DNA from 2 places in the Caballeronia zhejiangensis genome. Region 2 is predicted to be linked to the other one. Evidence: riboswitches for the same ligand, from Rfam matches in the RefSeq annotation. Region 2 holds a riboswitch; the other holds the start of a gene.
The links. Region 2 has a riboswitch for glycine ahead of LDZ23_RS32695 (D-amino acid dehydrogenase). Riboswitches for the same ligand answer to the same signal wherever they lie in the genome.
Positions count from the first base shown of each region.

Region 1: linked by a shared signal. The riboswitch ahead of gcvT (glycine cleavage system aminomethyltransferase GcvT) and the one ahead of LDZ23_RS32695 (D-amino acid dehydrogenase) in region 2 are both predicted to bind glycine.

Region 1 is NZ_CP084283.1:2,837,838-2,845,118, reverse strand. Features, by position in the region: gene LDZ23_RS13685 (UvrD-helicase domain-containing protein) at 1-341, opposite strand, end outside; gene LDZ23_RS13680 (oxidoreductase) at 495-1,538, shown strand; gene LDZ23_RS13675 (hypothetical protein) at 1,542-1,868, opposite strand; glycine riboswitch at 2,066-2,171, shown strand; glycine riboswitch at 2,181-2,312, shown strand; gene gcvT (glycine cleavage system aminomethyltransferase GcvT) at 2,429-3,553, shown strand; gene gcvH (glycine cleavage system protein GcvH) at 3,616-3,996, shown strand; gene gcvP (aminomethyl-transferring glycine dehydrogenase) at 4,058-6,988, shown strand; gene LDZ23_RS13655 (alginate lyase family protein) at 7,113-7,281, shown strand, end outside.
Region 2 is NZ_CP084287.1:636,909-644,189, forward strand. Features, by position in the region: gene LDZ23_RS32680 (acyl CoA:acetate/3-ketoacid CoA transferase) at 1-254, shown strand, start outside; gene LDZ23_RS32685 (enoyl-CoA hydratase/isomerase family protein) at 305-1,075, shown strand; gene LDZ23_RS32690 (MFS transporter) at 1,147-2,445, shown strand; glycine riboswitch at 3,118-3,207, shown strand; glycine riboswitch at 3,210-3,307, shown strand; gene LDZ23_RS32695 (D-amino acid dehydrogenase) at 3,365-4,648, shown strand; gene LDZ23_RS32700 (gamma-glutamyltransferase family protein) at 4,691-6,295, opposite strand; gene LDZ23_RS32705 (LysR family transcriptional regulator) at 6,316-7,224, opposite strand.

The DNA of each region.
Region 1 (7,281 bases), on a different replicon from region 2:
CCGACGTGTTCCGCTTCCTGCCGCATGATCTGCACGCCGAGCGAGTGGAACGTGCAAATCGTCAACTGATTGACGGGAATCTTGCGGCCTTCCTTGCCGGGCGTCGTGAGCGTCTTGCCTTCGAGGAGCTTGGCCGTGCGCTCCCGCATTTCGAGCGCGGCCTTGTTCGTGAAGGTGAGCGCGGCGATGTGCTTCGGCTCGAAGCCGCGCCCTTCGATCAGATGCGCGATCTTCTGCGTGATGACGCGCGTCTTGCCGCTGCCCGCGCCGGCGAGCACGAGACAGGGACCATCGAGATAGCGCACGGCTTCGCTTTGCGCGGCGTTCAGACCAGCGGACATCGTTTTGGCTTTGGAGTTTGGGCGCGCCTGGCTGTGACTTGCGCGAAGGAGAGCGCGATGTTAACACGATAGAGGCGACGATAGAGGCGGCGCGGTTCCGGCCCCTGTTCGTGCCACAATATCCGGTCAATTCAACGACAGGACGATGCCCGCATGGACACAGCACTCAAAGTCGGCGTAATGGGCTACGGCCTCGCCGGCGCGACGTTTCACGCGCCCGTCATCGAGCACTGCGGCCGCGCCGAAGTCACGGCCATCGCCACGTCGCAGGCCGAGCGCGCGCAGGCCGATTATCCGAACGCGCGGATCGTCGCGGATTTCGACGCGCTGCTCGCCATCGACGAACTCCAGTGCGTCGTCGTCGCGACGCCGAACGACACGCACTTCGATCTCGCGCATCGGGCGCTGTCGGCGGGCAAACACGTGGTCGTCGACAAACCGGTGACGCTTTCGTCGCGCGACGCCCGCACGCTCGCCGATCTCGCGCAGCAGAAAGGGCTCGTGTTCGCGCCGTTTCACAACCGTCGCTGGGACGGCGATTTCATGACGGTGCGCGCGCTCATCGAAAGCGGACGGCTCGGGCGCATCACGCATTACGAATCGCATTTCGACCGTTTCCGCCCGAAAGTGCCGCAGCGCTGGCGCGAGGAAGCGGAGCGCGGCGGCGGCCTGCTGTTCGATCTGGGGCCGCATCTGATCGATCAGGCGCTGACGCTCTTCGGCGCGCCGCAAACGGTGACGGCGTTCGTGAAGGCGCATCGCGACCACGCGCACGCGCCGGACTACGTGCATCTCGTGCTCGGTTACGCCGACAAGGAAGTAATCCTGCACGCGAGCGCGCTCGCGGCGCTGGAGCCGCCGCGTTTCGCGATCCACGGCACGCGCGGCAGTTATGTGAAGAACGGGCTCGATACGCAGGAAGATCAGTTGCGTTCGGGGATGCGCCCGGGCAATCCGGAGTTCGCGAAGAATCCGCCGGGCACGTTGCGCGAGGTCGATGGCGATCTCGATCTGCGTCACGAATTCGCCACGAGAGATGGCGCGTACGTCGAGTTTTATCGTGCGCTGGCGGCGGCGATTCTGGATGGCAAGCCGTTTCCGGTTTCGCCGCAGGACGCAGTCGACACGATGACGATCATCGAACTCGCGATGCAGAGCGAGCAAGAAGGGCGGCGCGTGCCCTTCGCGCGCGGCTGACGCCTAGCGGCGGCTGACGCTGCCGCACGTCGTCCGCACTTCGCCGGCGATGTCGCCGCAGTTCACGTTGCCCGACACCGTCGACACCGCGCCGCCGACATCGCCGCAAGTCACGTTGCCCGACACGGTCGACACGACGCCGACCGCGCCGTGAACCGCGACCGTATCGCAGTTGTCCGCCTGAAACGCCTGAAGGTCGCCGTGCACTTCGAGCGTGATGCGCGTCGCTTCGCCGGCGCTCACGTTCTTGCCGTCGACGAGCACGCGGCCGCCGCGAACCGACACATGGTTGCCTGTATAAGTAACGCCGTTGATGGTGATCGTGGCCATGATCGTCGAAGAGGAATCAACGCGATCCGAACAGTGTACGCATAATTTCATTGCGAAAAAGCGCTGCTTCTGAAACAAACTACGACGGATTTGTCGATACACGCTCGCGCGTTTGCATCGGTTTCGAATCTGCGGAAAAGCGCAATCGCGCAAGTCCGAATCCGTTTGACAACCCCAATTCGGTCGCGTAAATTCTGCCGCACGCGTCGGGAGAGCGCGTGGCCTTTCATCGCAACGAGAAAGACCGCGCCGCCGAAGGGGCATACCCGCAAACTCTCAGGCAAAAGGACCGACCGCGTCGAGGAACGAGTTTCCTCGCACTCTGGAGAGCGGCAGCGGCTTCGTCATTGAGCCAGTTGCCCACCGAAGGGGCGCGCGATGGACCGCGGCACAGCCGTGCACGGTTCGCGCAATCTCTCAGGTACCGAGGACAGAGGGGTCACGCATCGCAACCGCTCGCGGCATGGGCCTTGCGCGCTGCTTCCCGCAGCACGAAAGGCGCATCCGGCAGGCGAATAGTGCGCTGCGTGGCCTTTTTTGTTTCGCGAACCGAGGCCCCGATGACTTCTCTTCAACACACGCCGCTGCACGCCGCTCACCTCGCGCTCAACGCGCGCATGGTCGATTTCGGCGGCTGGGACATGCCCGTCAACTACGGTTCGCAGATCGACGAGCACCGCGCGGTGCGTACCGACGCCGGCATGTTCGACGTCTCGCACATGCGCGTCGTCGATTTCGAAGGCGAGGCCGTCCGCGAATTCTTCAAGTACGCGATCGCCAATAACGTCGACAAGCTGACGACGCCCGGAAAAGCGCTCTATTCCTGCCTGCTCGACGGCGACGGCGGCGTCATCGACGATCTGATCGTCTACTACTTCTCCGAAACGAGTTTTCGCGTCGTCGTGAATGCGGGCACGGCGGAGAAGGACATCGCCTGGTTCGGTCAATTGAATGCCGAAGGCGAATTCAACCTTTCCATCACGCCGCGTCGCGACCTCGCGATCATCGCCGTGCAAGGTCCGAACGCGCGCGAAAAAGCCTGGCAAGTGCTGCCGGACACGCGCGCGCAGACGCAGGACATCAAGCCGTTCAACGCGGTCGTTTTCCCGTCGACGCAATTCGGCGAACTGATGCTCGCGCGCACCGGCTACACCGGCGAGGACGGTTTCGAGATCGTCGTGCCAGCGACGCATGTGGAAGCGCTCTGGAACGCTTTGCGCGACGCAGGCGTGAAGCCCGCCGGCCTCGGCGCGCGCGACACGCTGCGCCTCGAAGCCGGCATGAACCTCTACGGCCAGGACATGGACGAGAACGTCTCGCCCCTCGACGCCGGCCTCGCGTGGACCGTCGATCTGAAGACGCCGCGCGATTTCGTCGGCCGCAGCGCGCTCGAAGCGCACGGCTCGAAGGCGAACTTCGTCGGGCTCGTGCTCATCAAGGAAAACGGCAAGGCGGGCGGCGTGCTGCGCGCGCATCAGAAAGTCGTCACGGAACGCGGCGACGGCGAAATCACGAGCGGCACGTTTTCGCCGTCGATGCAGGAGTCGATCGCGTTCGCGCGCGTGCCCACGGGTGTTGCCGTCGGCGACACGGTGCAGGTCGTCATCCGCGACAAGCAACTGCCGGCGCGCGTGGTAAAACTTCCGTTCGTGCGCAACGGCAAGGTTCTGGTTGAGCTTTCCTGAAGCCGTCGCGCCCGTTTCCTCCGATCAAGAACCTCACGAAAGAACCACGCAAGGAGCATCCAATGAGCATCCCGGCCGATCTGAAATACACCGAATCGCACGAATGGGTCCGCACCGAATCCGATGGCACGCTGACCGTCGGCATCACCGATCACGCGCAGGAAGCGCTCGGTGACATCGTGTTCGTCGAACTGCCCGCGGCGGGCAAGACCGTTGCGGCGGGCGACGCGATCGCGGTGATCGAATCGGTGAAGGCCGCTTCCGATATTTACGCGCCGGTGTCGGGCGAGATCGTCGCATCGAACGACGCGCTGACTTCGGCGCCCGATCAGGTCAACGGCGCGCCGTACGAAAGCTGGCTCTTCAAGATCAAGCCGGCCGGCGACGCCACGCTCGACAAGCTGCTCGACGCCGAAGGCTACGGCAAGTCGATCGGCGAATAACCCATCTCAATGACGATGGCGGCTCGCGCAGACAAGAGCGAGCCGCGTCGCAGGAATTCACATGAAGCTCGAACACCCGGATCGCCTGATGAACCGCACATCCCTGTCACTCGCCGCGCTCGAATGCCACGACGCATTCGCCGAGCGGCACATCGGCCCCGATGATGCCGACCAGCGCGCGATGCTCGACGCGCTCGGTTTCGCGTCGCGCGCGGCGTTCATCGACGCGGTGATTCCTGAATCGATCCGCCGCAAGGACACGCTGCCGCTCGGCGCGTTCACGCAGCCGAAAAGCGAGGCGGAAGCGCTCGCGTATCTGCGCAAGCTGGCGGACGAGAATCTGGTGTTCCGGACTTACATCGGCCAGGGTTACTACGGCACGCACACGCCGGCGGTGATCCTGCGCAACGTGCTCGAAAATCCGGCGTGGTACACGGCATACACGCCCTATCAGCCGGAAATTTCGCAAGGGCGCCTCGAAGCGCTGCTCAATTTCCAGCAGATGGTCATGGACCTGACTGGCCTCGCGATGGCCAACGCCTCGCTGCTCGACGAATCCACCGCCGCCGCCGAAGCGATGACGCTGCTGCAACGCATCGGCAAGCCGAAGTCGAACGTGTTCTACGTTGCCGACGACGTGCTGCCGCAGACGATCGAAGTCGTGAAGACGCGCGCGAAGCCGGCGGGCATCGACGTGAAGGTCGGTCCCGCCGCCGATGCCGCCAGCGCGAATGCATTCGGCGTGCTGCTGCAATATCCGGGCGCGAACGGCGATGTGCGCGACTATCGCGCGCTCGCCGAAGCGATCCACGCGGCGGGCGGCCATGTCGTCGCCGCGGCGGATCTGCTCGCGCTGACGCTCATCACGCCGCCGGGCGAATGGGGCGCGGATGTCGCGATCGGCAATACGCAGCGTTTCGGCGTGCCGGTCGGCTTCGGCGGGCCGCACGCGGCATACATGGCCGTGCGCGATGAATTCAAGCGCCAGATGCCGGGCCGTCTCGTTGGCGTGACCGTCGATGCGCAGGGCAATCCGGCGCTGCGTCTCGCGCTCCAGACGCGCGAGCAGCACATCCGTCGCGAGAAGGCGACGTCGAATGTCTGCACGGCGCAGGCGCTGCTCGCGATCATGGCGAGCATGTACGCGGTCTATCACGGCCCGCGCGGTCTCAAGACGATCGCGCTGCGCGTGAATCGCGTGGCGTCGATCTTTGCGGCGGGCGTAAAGAAGCTCGGCTACACGATCGCGAACGACACGTTCTTCGATACCGTCACGATCGAAAGCGGCGCGAGCACGACCGCGCTGCATCAGGCCGCGTACGCCGCGCACATCAATCTGCGTCATGTGAGCGCGAGCCAGGTCGGCGTTTCGCTCGATGAAACCACCACGCGCGACGACTTGCAGAAGCTCTTCGCGCTCTTTGCGGAGGTCGCGGGCAAGACCGAAACGTTCGATATCGACGCGCTCGATCAATCGGTGACGGATTCGCTGCCGCAGGCACTGCATCGCACGAGCGAGTATCTGACGCATCCGGTTTTCAATCGCCACCACTCCGAGCACGAAATGCTGCGCTATCTGCGCAGTCTCGCGGATAAAGACCTCGCGCTCGACCGCACGATGATCCCGCTCGGTTCCTGCACGATGAAGCTCAACGCGACCTCGGAAATGCTGCCGGTCACGTGGCCCGAGTTCGCGGCGATTCATCCGTTCGCGCCCGCCGAGCAGACGGTCGGCTATCGCACGATGATCGATCAGCTCGAACAGATGCTCGTCGCGTGCACGGGTTACGCGGCGGTGTCGTTGCAGCCGAACGCCGGTTCGCAAGGCGAGTACGCGGGCTTGCTCATCATTCACGCGTATCACGAGTCGCGCGGCGAAGGGCATCGCAACGTGTGTCTGATTCCGGCGTCCGCGCACGGCACGAATCCGGCGTCGGCGCAGATGGCGGGCATGCAGGTCGTCGTCGTCGCGTGCGATGCGAACGGCAACGTCGATATCGACGATCTGAAGGCGAAGGCCGAAAAGCATTCGGCGAATCTCGCGGCGATCATGATCACGTATCCGTCGACGCACGGCGTGTTCGAGCGCAACGTCCGCGAAATCTGCGACATCGTGCACGCGCACGGCGGCCAGGTGTATGTCGACGGCGCGAACATGAACGCGATGGTCGGTCTCTGCGCGCCCGGCCAGTTCGGCGGCGACGTATCGCACTTGAATCTGCACAAGACGTTCTGCATTCCGCACGGCGGCGGCGGACCGGGCGTCGGTCCGGTCGCGGTCGGCGCGCATCTGGCGAAGTTCCTGCCGAATCAGACGTCCACTGGCTACAAGCGCGATGAAGCAGGCATCGGCGCGGTGTCGTCGGCGCCGTACGGCTCGGCCGCGATTCTGCCGATCTCGTGGATGTACATCGCGATGATGGGCGCGAGCGGCCTCACCGCCGCCACCGAAAGCGCGATTCTCGCGGCGAACTATGTCGCGAAGCGTCTCGCGCCGCACTATCCGGTGCTGTACAGCGGCGCGGGCGGACTGGTCGCGCACGAATGCATTCTCGATGTGCGTCCGATCAAGGAATCGAGCGGCATCTCGGTGGAAGACGTCGCGAAGCGCCTGATCGACTACGGCTTCCACGCGCCGACGATGAGCTTCCCGGTTCCGGGCACGCTGATGGTCGAGCCGACGGAATCGGAATCGAAGGAGGAGCTCGACCGCTTCATCGACGCGATGATCGCGATCCGCGAGGAAATCCGCGCGGTCGAAGAAGGCCGCGCCGATCGCGAGGACAACGTGCTGAAGAACGCGCCGCACACGGCGGCGGTCGTCGCATCGGATGCGTGGGAGCACAAGTACACGCGCGAAGCGGCCGCGTATCCGCTGAAGTCGCTGATCGCGCGCAAGTACTGGTCGCCGGTCGGCCGTGCGGACAACGCTTATGGCGACCGCAATCTGATGTGCTCGTGCGTGCCGGTATCGGAATACGCGGACGAGTAAGGCTACGCGCACGAACCTGAGAGAGCGCCGCCCGAAAGCGTAAAGCTTCGTCGGGCGGTTTTGCGGCGCGTTCCAGAACGGCTAACATCTCACCCCGGACCAAAAGCCAAAACAGGGAGTTCACATGGCGCTCAAGGTGCGAGAGGTGAAAGGGACGAACCGCGCGTGCGCGGCGCTGGCGATGCTCGGGGTGATGTCGCTTGCCGCATCGTCCGCGCACGCCGCGATGAATTTCTGCGCCGCGCCCGCGATGCAGACGAGCGAGCGCACCAACGCCGATCCCGGTGTGAAGG
Region 2 (7,281 bases):
AAATCCTCTCGCCGGGATCGGTGCCGAAGGCCGTAAGGAAGGTGCGACACGTGACGTTCAGTGGCGTGCAGGCGCGTCTGGACGGCAAGGAAGTCTTCTACATCACGGAGCGAGCGGTGTTCCGGCTTGATGCGCTCGGCGTGTGCCTCGTCGAAGTCGCCAAGGGCCTCGACATGCACCGCGACGTGCTCTCGCGCATGGAGTTCACGCCGCTTATCGATGAGCGTCTGCTCGAAAACGCTCCGGCTCACTAACGCCGCTCAACTACCGCTCACATTCGATTCTCGGGAAGAAGAGGTTCTTCATGTCTGACACTGACATTCTCTACGAAGCCAAAGGTAGCATCGCCACCATCACGCTGAACCGCGCTTCGCGACATAACGCGCTGACGTTACAAATGCTGGATGACATCGACCGTGCCGTGGCGGACGTCGAGCGCAACGATGAAATCCGCGTGCTGAAGATCGAAACCACCAGTCCGCGCTTCTTCTGCAGCGGCGCAGATATCAACGAGTGGGGCGACATCGATTCGCAAAAGATGGGCACCCGTTTCATTCGGGAAGGCAACCGTGTGTTCCGTCGAATCGCGGAACTCGACAAACCGACGATCGCTGTCCTTTCTGCCAGCGCGCTCGGTGGCGGATTCGAACTCGCGCTGACGTGCGACCTGCGCTACGCAAGCACCCAGGCCAAGGTTGGCTTTCCCGAAGCGTCGGTGGGCGCCATCCCCGGATGGATGGGCTGCTCGCGGCTTTCCGAACTCGTCGGCGCAACCCGCACGCGCGAGTTGATCCTGCTCGGTGAACCGATCTCCGCCGAAACCGCTGTCGCGTGGGGCGTGGTCAACGAAGCTGTCGAAGCGGATCAGCTACGCAGCCGCGTCAATGTCGTCTGCGAGACGCTCATCAAACGATCAAGGACGTCTCTGTCCGTGGGCAAACGGCTTATCCGCATGATGGAGACGGGCCAGCACGATTACGCTCACGAACTCGCCGCATCGGTATGCAAGGCGTCGCCCGATGCAATTGAAGGCGTCGCGGCATTCCGCGAAAAGCGCCATGCATCTTTCCGTTAAATCTCAAATCCATCACGCAGTGATGTAAGCCGCATCAGCGGATCAAGCACCTCAGGAGACAGGAGTCGCTCATGGACCGTACATCTATTCGGTGGCGCATCTGCGCGCTGCTTTTCTTCGCAACCACGATTAATTACCTGGACCGTCAGGTGCTGGGCCTGCTCAAGCCCGAGCTTGCCGTCACGTTCAACTGGACCGAAACGCAATACAGCTACATCGTCATGGTGTTCACGGCTTGCTATGCAATCGGCATGGTGCTTTCTGGCAAGATGGTCGATAAGTTCGGCGTCAAGATCGGTTACGGCGTGTGCGTATTGGTTTGGAGTATCGCTGCCTGCGGGCATGCGCTCGTGCGCAGCACGCTGGGCTTTGGCGTCATGCGCGCCCTGCTTGGCATCTCGGAATCTGGCAGCTTCCCCTGCGCAGTGAAGAGCGTGTCGGAGTGGTTCCCGCGCAAAGAGCAGGCACTTGCGGTGGGAATCCTGACTTCCGGCACTAGTATCGGAGCGGTGGCGGCACCGGCCACCGTGCCGTGGCTGGCTGCAACGTACGGCTGGGAGGCCGCGTTCTTCATCACCGGCATGACGGGATTCATCTGGCTGGCCTTCTGGTACTTCATGTATCAGGTGCCGGCAAAGCACGCCAAGATCAATGAAGCCGAACTAACCTACATCAGCGAGGATTCGGCTTCTGCTCCCGCGACCCAAAAGGTAAGCTGGTTCACGTTGCTCAAGCTGCGTCCGACATGGGCCTTCTTCGCCGGTAAGCTGCTGACCGACCCGATTTGGTGGTTCATGCTCTTCTGGCTGCCGTCGTATTTCAACTCGCGCTTTCACCTCGATCTGAAGAACCTCGGCCTTCCGCTGGTGATGGTATATGTCGCAACTTCAATAGGTAGCATTGGCGGTGGTTTCATCTCGTCCAAGCTGATTCAGCGCGGCTGGTCTGTGACGAAGGCGCGACAAACTACCATGCTTGTCTTTGCGTTCCTTGTTATGCCGATCGCATTCTCGCCGTTCATCGACAACATGTGGGCGATGGTTGGCCTGTTGAGTTTGGCGGCAGCCTCGCACCAGGCATGGTCGGCAAACCTTTTCACCACCGCATCTGACATGTTCCCGAAGGCAGCAGTCGGTTCCGTTGTTGGGATTGGTGGCTTGGCCGGTGCGTTGGGCGCGACGCTTTTCCCGCTGCTTGTTGGCGCAGTGCTGGACCATTTCAAGATGCTCGGCCACATCAATGCAGGCTACAACGTGCTGTTCGTCGTCTGTGGTTCGGCCTATCTTTTGGCGTGGATCGTAATGCGTGTCATCCGCTCGTCGGGCAAGCCCGTCGACATTGCGCAACTCACGCCGACCGCCCATAGTTGAAGTCAGCCGCTTTGACGCGCCTTTCAGTTGCTCGCCGAGCTTCGGGAGGCGGCGATGGCAAGTCTCTCATTCGTAGCGGGAGGAAGATCCGGCCGGCTCCCACTTAGGTTAAACGACGAAAGGCTGCACGGGACATGTTTCATGCAGCCATGGCACGCAATGCAGCGGCCATGCGCGCCGGCGTTCCGATGAGGCTGCCTGGCTACCTTTGTCGATCCTCACCGCTGACGCGGCAAGATGTGAGGCCGCTTGGCTTTTCGCCTTTGGGAAAACCGTAGCGATCCGTCGCGCGACGGCTCCCTGGATGGTTGGCAACGGCATTGTCGCCAGCGATAGCTCGAGCGTTGGAAGCAGCCATCGAAATCGCAACGGTGGAGCGGCAGAGGAGGGGCGCAGGTCAACGATCACCGTGCCGTTCATTGGTTGCTCATGGCGCCGGGCCGCGATGACGGGCGCAGGTGCGATTGTGAAAAACTCCGGCAACCACAGCCCGCCACACGCGCCGTCCACAGAGATATAAACAGTGGCTGCGCGTCATGCAGGCACTGAAGCCCCGACCAACCTCTCAAATTCGGGCGAGTCGTGTCTTTCCGAGAGTAAATTCCGGGGGAAGGACCAAGGAAAGAAAGGCTTGCCACGCGCATTTCGGATGGGTATCGTCGAGGTGTTCGACAACGCGCCACGGAAGAGCTCGTCCCCGCGACGACGCCGACGGAGCAACCGCCCCGGAAACTCTCAGGCAAAAAGGACCGTGTGCGCCGGAACATCTGGAGAGCGGCGCCATGCGCGCCCACCGAAGGGGAGCCCCGGCCGGCAGCAATGCACGGCGCGCGGGCGAAACTCTCAGGTACATGGACAGATGGGGCATCGGTGCCGGCTATGGACGGCCGGCGATGCTCAACGAAAACTGGACCATGTCATGTCACGAATCGCCATCATCGGCGCCGGGATCACCGGCGTCACGAGCGCGTACGCCCTCGCGCAGCGCGGCCTTCGCGTCACCGTGCTCGAACGTCATCGCTATGCCGCGATGGAAACCTCCTTCGCCAACGGCGGGCAACTCTCCGCCAGCAACGCGGAAGTCTGGAACAGCCGCGCGACCGTGCTGAAAGGTCTCAAGTGGATGTTCACGCGCGACGCGCCCTTGCTGATGAATCCGCGCCCCGGCTGGCACAAGTACAGCTGGATGGGCGAATTCCTGCGGCAGATTCCGAACTATCGGGCCAACACGGCCGAGACCGTGCGCCTCGCGCTCGCGGCGCGCGAGCATCTGTTCCGCATCGCGGAGACGGAGCGCATCGACTTCGATCTGGAGCGGCGCGGCATCCTGCATTTCTACGCTACCCGCACGGAGTTCGAGGCCGCGTCGAAGGTGAACGAGATTCTCAACGGCGCGGGCCTTGCGCGCCATGCGGTAACAGCTAAGGAAATCGCGTCGATCGAGCCGACGCTGAAGGGCAATTTTCATGCGGGCTTCTTCACGCCCTCCGATTCGACCGGCGACATCCACAAGTTCACGCGCGGTCTCGCCGATGCATGCGTGCGTTACGGCGTCGAGTTCCGCTATGAGACGTCGGTGAAATCGTTCGATGATGAGGCGGGCCGCATTGCGCTGAGGGTCGAGCAGGCGGGCGAAGAAAGCGTGCTTCAGTTCGACGGCATCGTGATCTGCGCGGGCGTGGGCAGCCGGGCGTTCGCCTCGATGGCCGGCGATCACGTCAACGTTTATCCAGTCAAAGGCTATTCGATCACCGTCTGTCTCGACGATGCGCGCAGCCGCGAGAACGCGCCGTGGGTCAGCCTGCTCGACGACCGCGCGAAGATCGTCACGAGCCGTCTCGGCGCGGATCGATTCCGCGTGGCGGGCACGGCGGAGCTGAACGGCTTCAACCGCGACATCCGCGCGGACCGCATCGCGCCGTTGGTCGAATGGACGCGGCGTTACTTTCCTGAAGTGTCGACCGCGCGCGTGATTCCGTGGAGTGGCCTGCGCCCGATGTTGCCGAGCATGCTGCCGAAGGTCGGGCAGGGCAGGCGTCCCGGCGTGTTCTACAACACCGGGCACGGGCATCTCGGATGGACGCTTTCGGCGGCGACGGCGGAACTCGTCGCGGAAGCCGTGCTGCGGAAGTGGCCGGGAAAACCGGTTCAGGTCGCTGCTGCGCCGTCGGCAAGCATGGCGCGCAGCGAAGCGCTGCTCTGAGCGGCGCGTTCCCCGCTTGAAACATCAAGCGGGGAACGCGCGTTACCAGCCGATCGCCGCACCGTCGCTGCGCGGATCGTGTCCGCCTTCGAAACATCCGTTCGGATAACGGATGATCGCGCCCGCATGGCCCATCGTTTCGTCGTAGGGCAGCAGCACATCGACTTCGTGGCCGAGGCTTCGGAGCGCAGCGGCGGTCTCTTCGCCGAAGCGCGCTTCGAGCTTGAGCGAGTCGCTCGCCTGTCCCCATGTCCGGCCGAGCAGCCAGCGCGGCGCATCGATGGCCGTCTGCGGATTCCATCCGTACCGCGCGATTCGGGTGAACACCGCGCTCTGCGATTGCGGCTGACCGTCGCCGCCCATGTTGCCGTAGACCATCACGCGACCGTCGGCGAAACGCGCGAGCGCGGGATTCAGCGTGTGGAACGGCCGGCGTCCCGGCATCAGCGGATTGCGCGAGGCTGCGTCGAGCGAAAAGCTGCAGCCGCGGTTCTGCCAGTTCACGCCCGACGAAGGCAGCACGATCCCGCTGCCGAACTCGTGATAGATGCTCTGGATGAAGCTCACGGCAACGCCATCGCCGTCGATGACGCCGAGCCATACCGTGTCGGCGGGGCCGAGGCCGTTGCCCCACGGCGCGGCGCGATCCATCGAGATTTGCGCGGCGAGCTCGTCGAGACGTTCGGGCGCAAGCAGCGCCTGCGGATCGACGTCCATGTGATCGGGATCGGTGACGTGCGCATCGCGGATCGCGAACGCGAGCTTCGTCGCCTCGACGCACGCGTGAACATACGCCGGGCCAAGCGGGTCCATGTCGTCGCGCAGCACACGGTCCAGCAATCCGACGATGATGAGCGACACAATGCCTTGCGTCGGCGGCGGCATGTTGTAGACGGTGCCGAGCGAATGGGCGAGGGCGAGCGGCGTCACGATCCGCGCGTGGTGACGTTCGAGATCGCCGGCCGCGAGCGGGCTTCCCAGCGCGCTCAATTCCGCCACCATGCTGCGCGCGAGATCGCCGCGATAGAAATCGTCGAGCCCGTTGCGCACGAGTTGCGTAAGCGTCGCGGCCATGCGCGGCTGCGTGAAGCGATCGCCAGCCTGCAAGGGCGCGGGCATGAAGGTGTCCGCGAAGCTGGGCAAGCTTTCGAGTTCATCGCGCTTGGCGGCGATGCAGCGCGCCTGACTTTCCGTGACGGGCACGCCGTGCGTCGCATAGTCGATTGCATCGTCCAGCAGCCGCGACAACGGCAGCCGTCCGCCCAGCGTCGTGCGCGACCACTCGAACGCCGCATGCCAGCCCGATACCGTACCCGCAACCGTATTCGCGGCAAGCGGCCCGCGATGCGGAATGCGCTCCAGCCCGAGCCCGCGATACCGCTCGATCGTCGCCGCCGCCGCCGCCGCGCCGCACGCTTCGATGCCGACGGGTTCGGCGCCCGGCCGCGAGACCAGCCAGAAGCCGTCGCCGCCGATGCCGTTCATGTGCGGATAGACGACCGCGATGGTCGCGGCAGCGGCGATCATCGCTTCGACGGCGTTGCCGCCTTCGCGCAGCACGGCGAGCGCGCTCTGCGAGGCGAGCGAGTGCGGCGCGACCGCCATGCCGCGCGTGGCGCGCGACGGATTGAAGGTCTGAATGGTCATGGCTCGGGTGTCGGGAAGGTTCAGGATTGAACGGCGCGCGGCTTCATCTGCGCGCGCATGATTTTCTTGCACATCTGCACGAACTGATTGACGAGCGCCGAACGCTCGCCGCTGATCGCGAGACTTGCGACGACCGGAATCGCGATCTCCGGCGCGAGCGGCGCGACGTTCAGGCCGAACGCGCGGGCGGAAAGCGCCGAGAATTCGTCGACGATCGTGACGAGCCGCGAGCGCGCGGCAAGCGCGATGAGCGAGTGATACGACTGCGCCGTGAGGGTCGTGCGCACGTCGAGCGCGTGCTCCTCGAATCGCTTGTTGAGCAGGCGGCCGACCGGATCGTCGGGGTCGGGGCCGAGGATCTCACGCCCGTCGAAGGCCGCGAGATCGATTGGCGCGGTGTCGTCGAGCACGTCGGGATGACCCACGCACACGAGCCGGCTCGAGGCCAGTTCGATCTCGCGGATCGCCGGATGCGCGACGCTGTGATAGAGCACGCCGACATCCGCGTCCATCAGCGCGATGTTCGCGACCGCGGTCGCGGAGTAGTCGGATCGCACGGAGAGCTTCACGTTCGGATGCATCGCCGCGAACGCTAGCGCCGCATCGGCGACGACGGTCTGCGCGAGCGCCGGTGCGGCCAACACGCGGATCGACGATTCGTCGGTGCCGCCGCGCAGGTTGTCGGCGAGCCGCTGCACCGCGTGCAACTGCTCGTCGAGCTTCATGATCTCGGGAAAGAGGCGCTGGGCCTCGCGCGTCGGAACCAGCTTGCCGCGCGTGCGCTCGAAGAGCGCGTAGCCCAGCTGGCGCTCCGCGCTCTGCAGTATCTGCGTGACCGCCGGCTGCGTGAGCGACAGCAGCGCGGCGGCGGCCTTGAGTGTGCCCGTGACGCGGATCGCGTTGACCACCTCTATGTGCCTGAGTCTCATCGAATGTTTTTTCCGGTCGGATTGGGCCAGGCCGGGCGAGCCGGCGTGCGCGGCAAG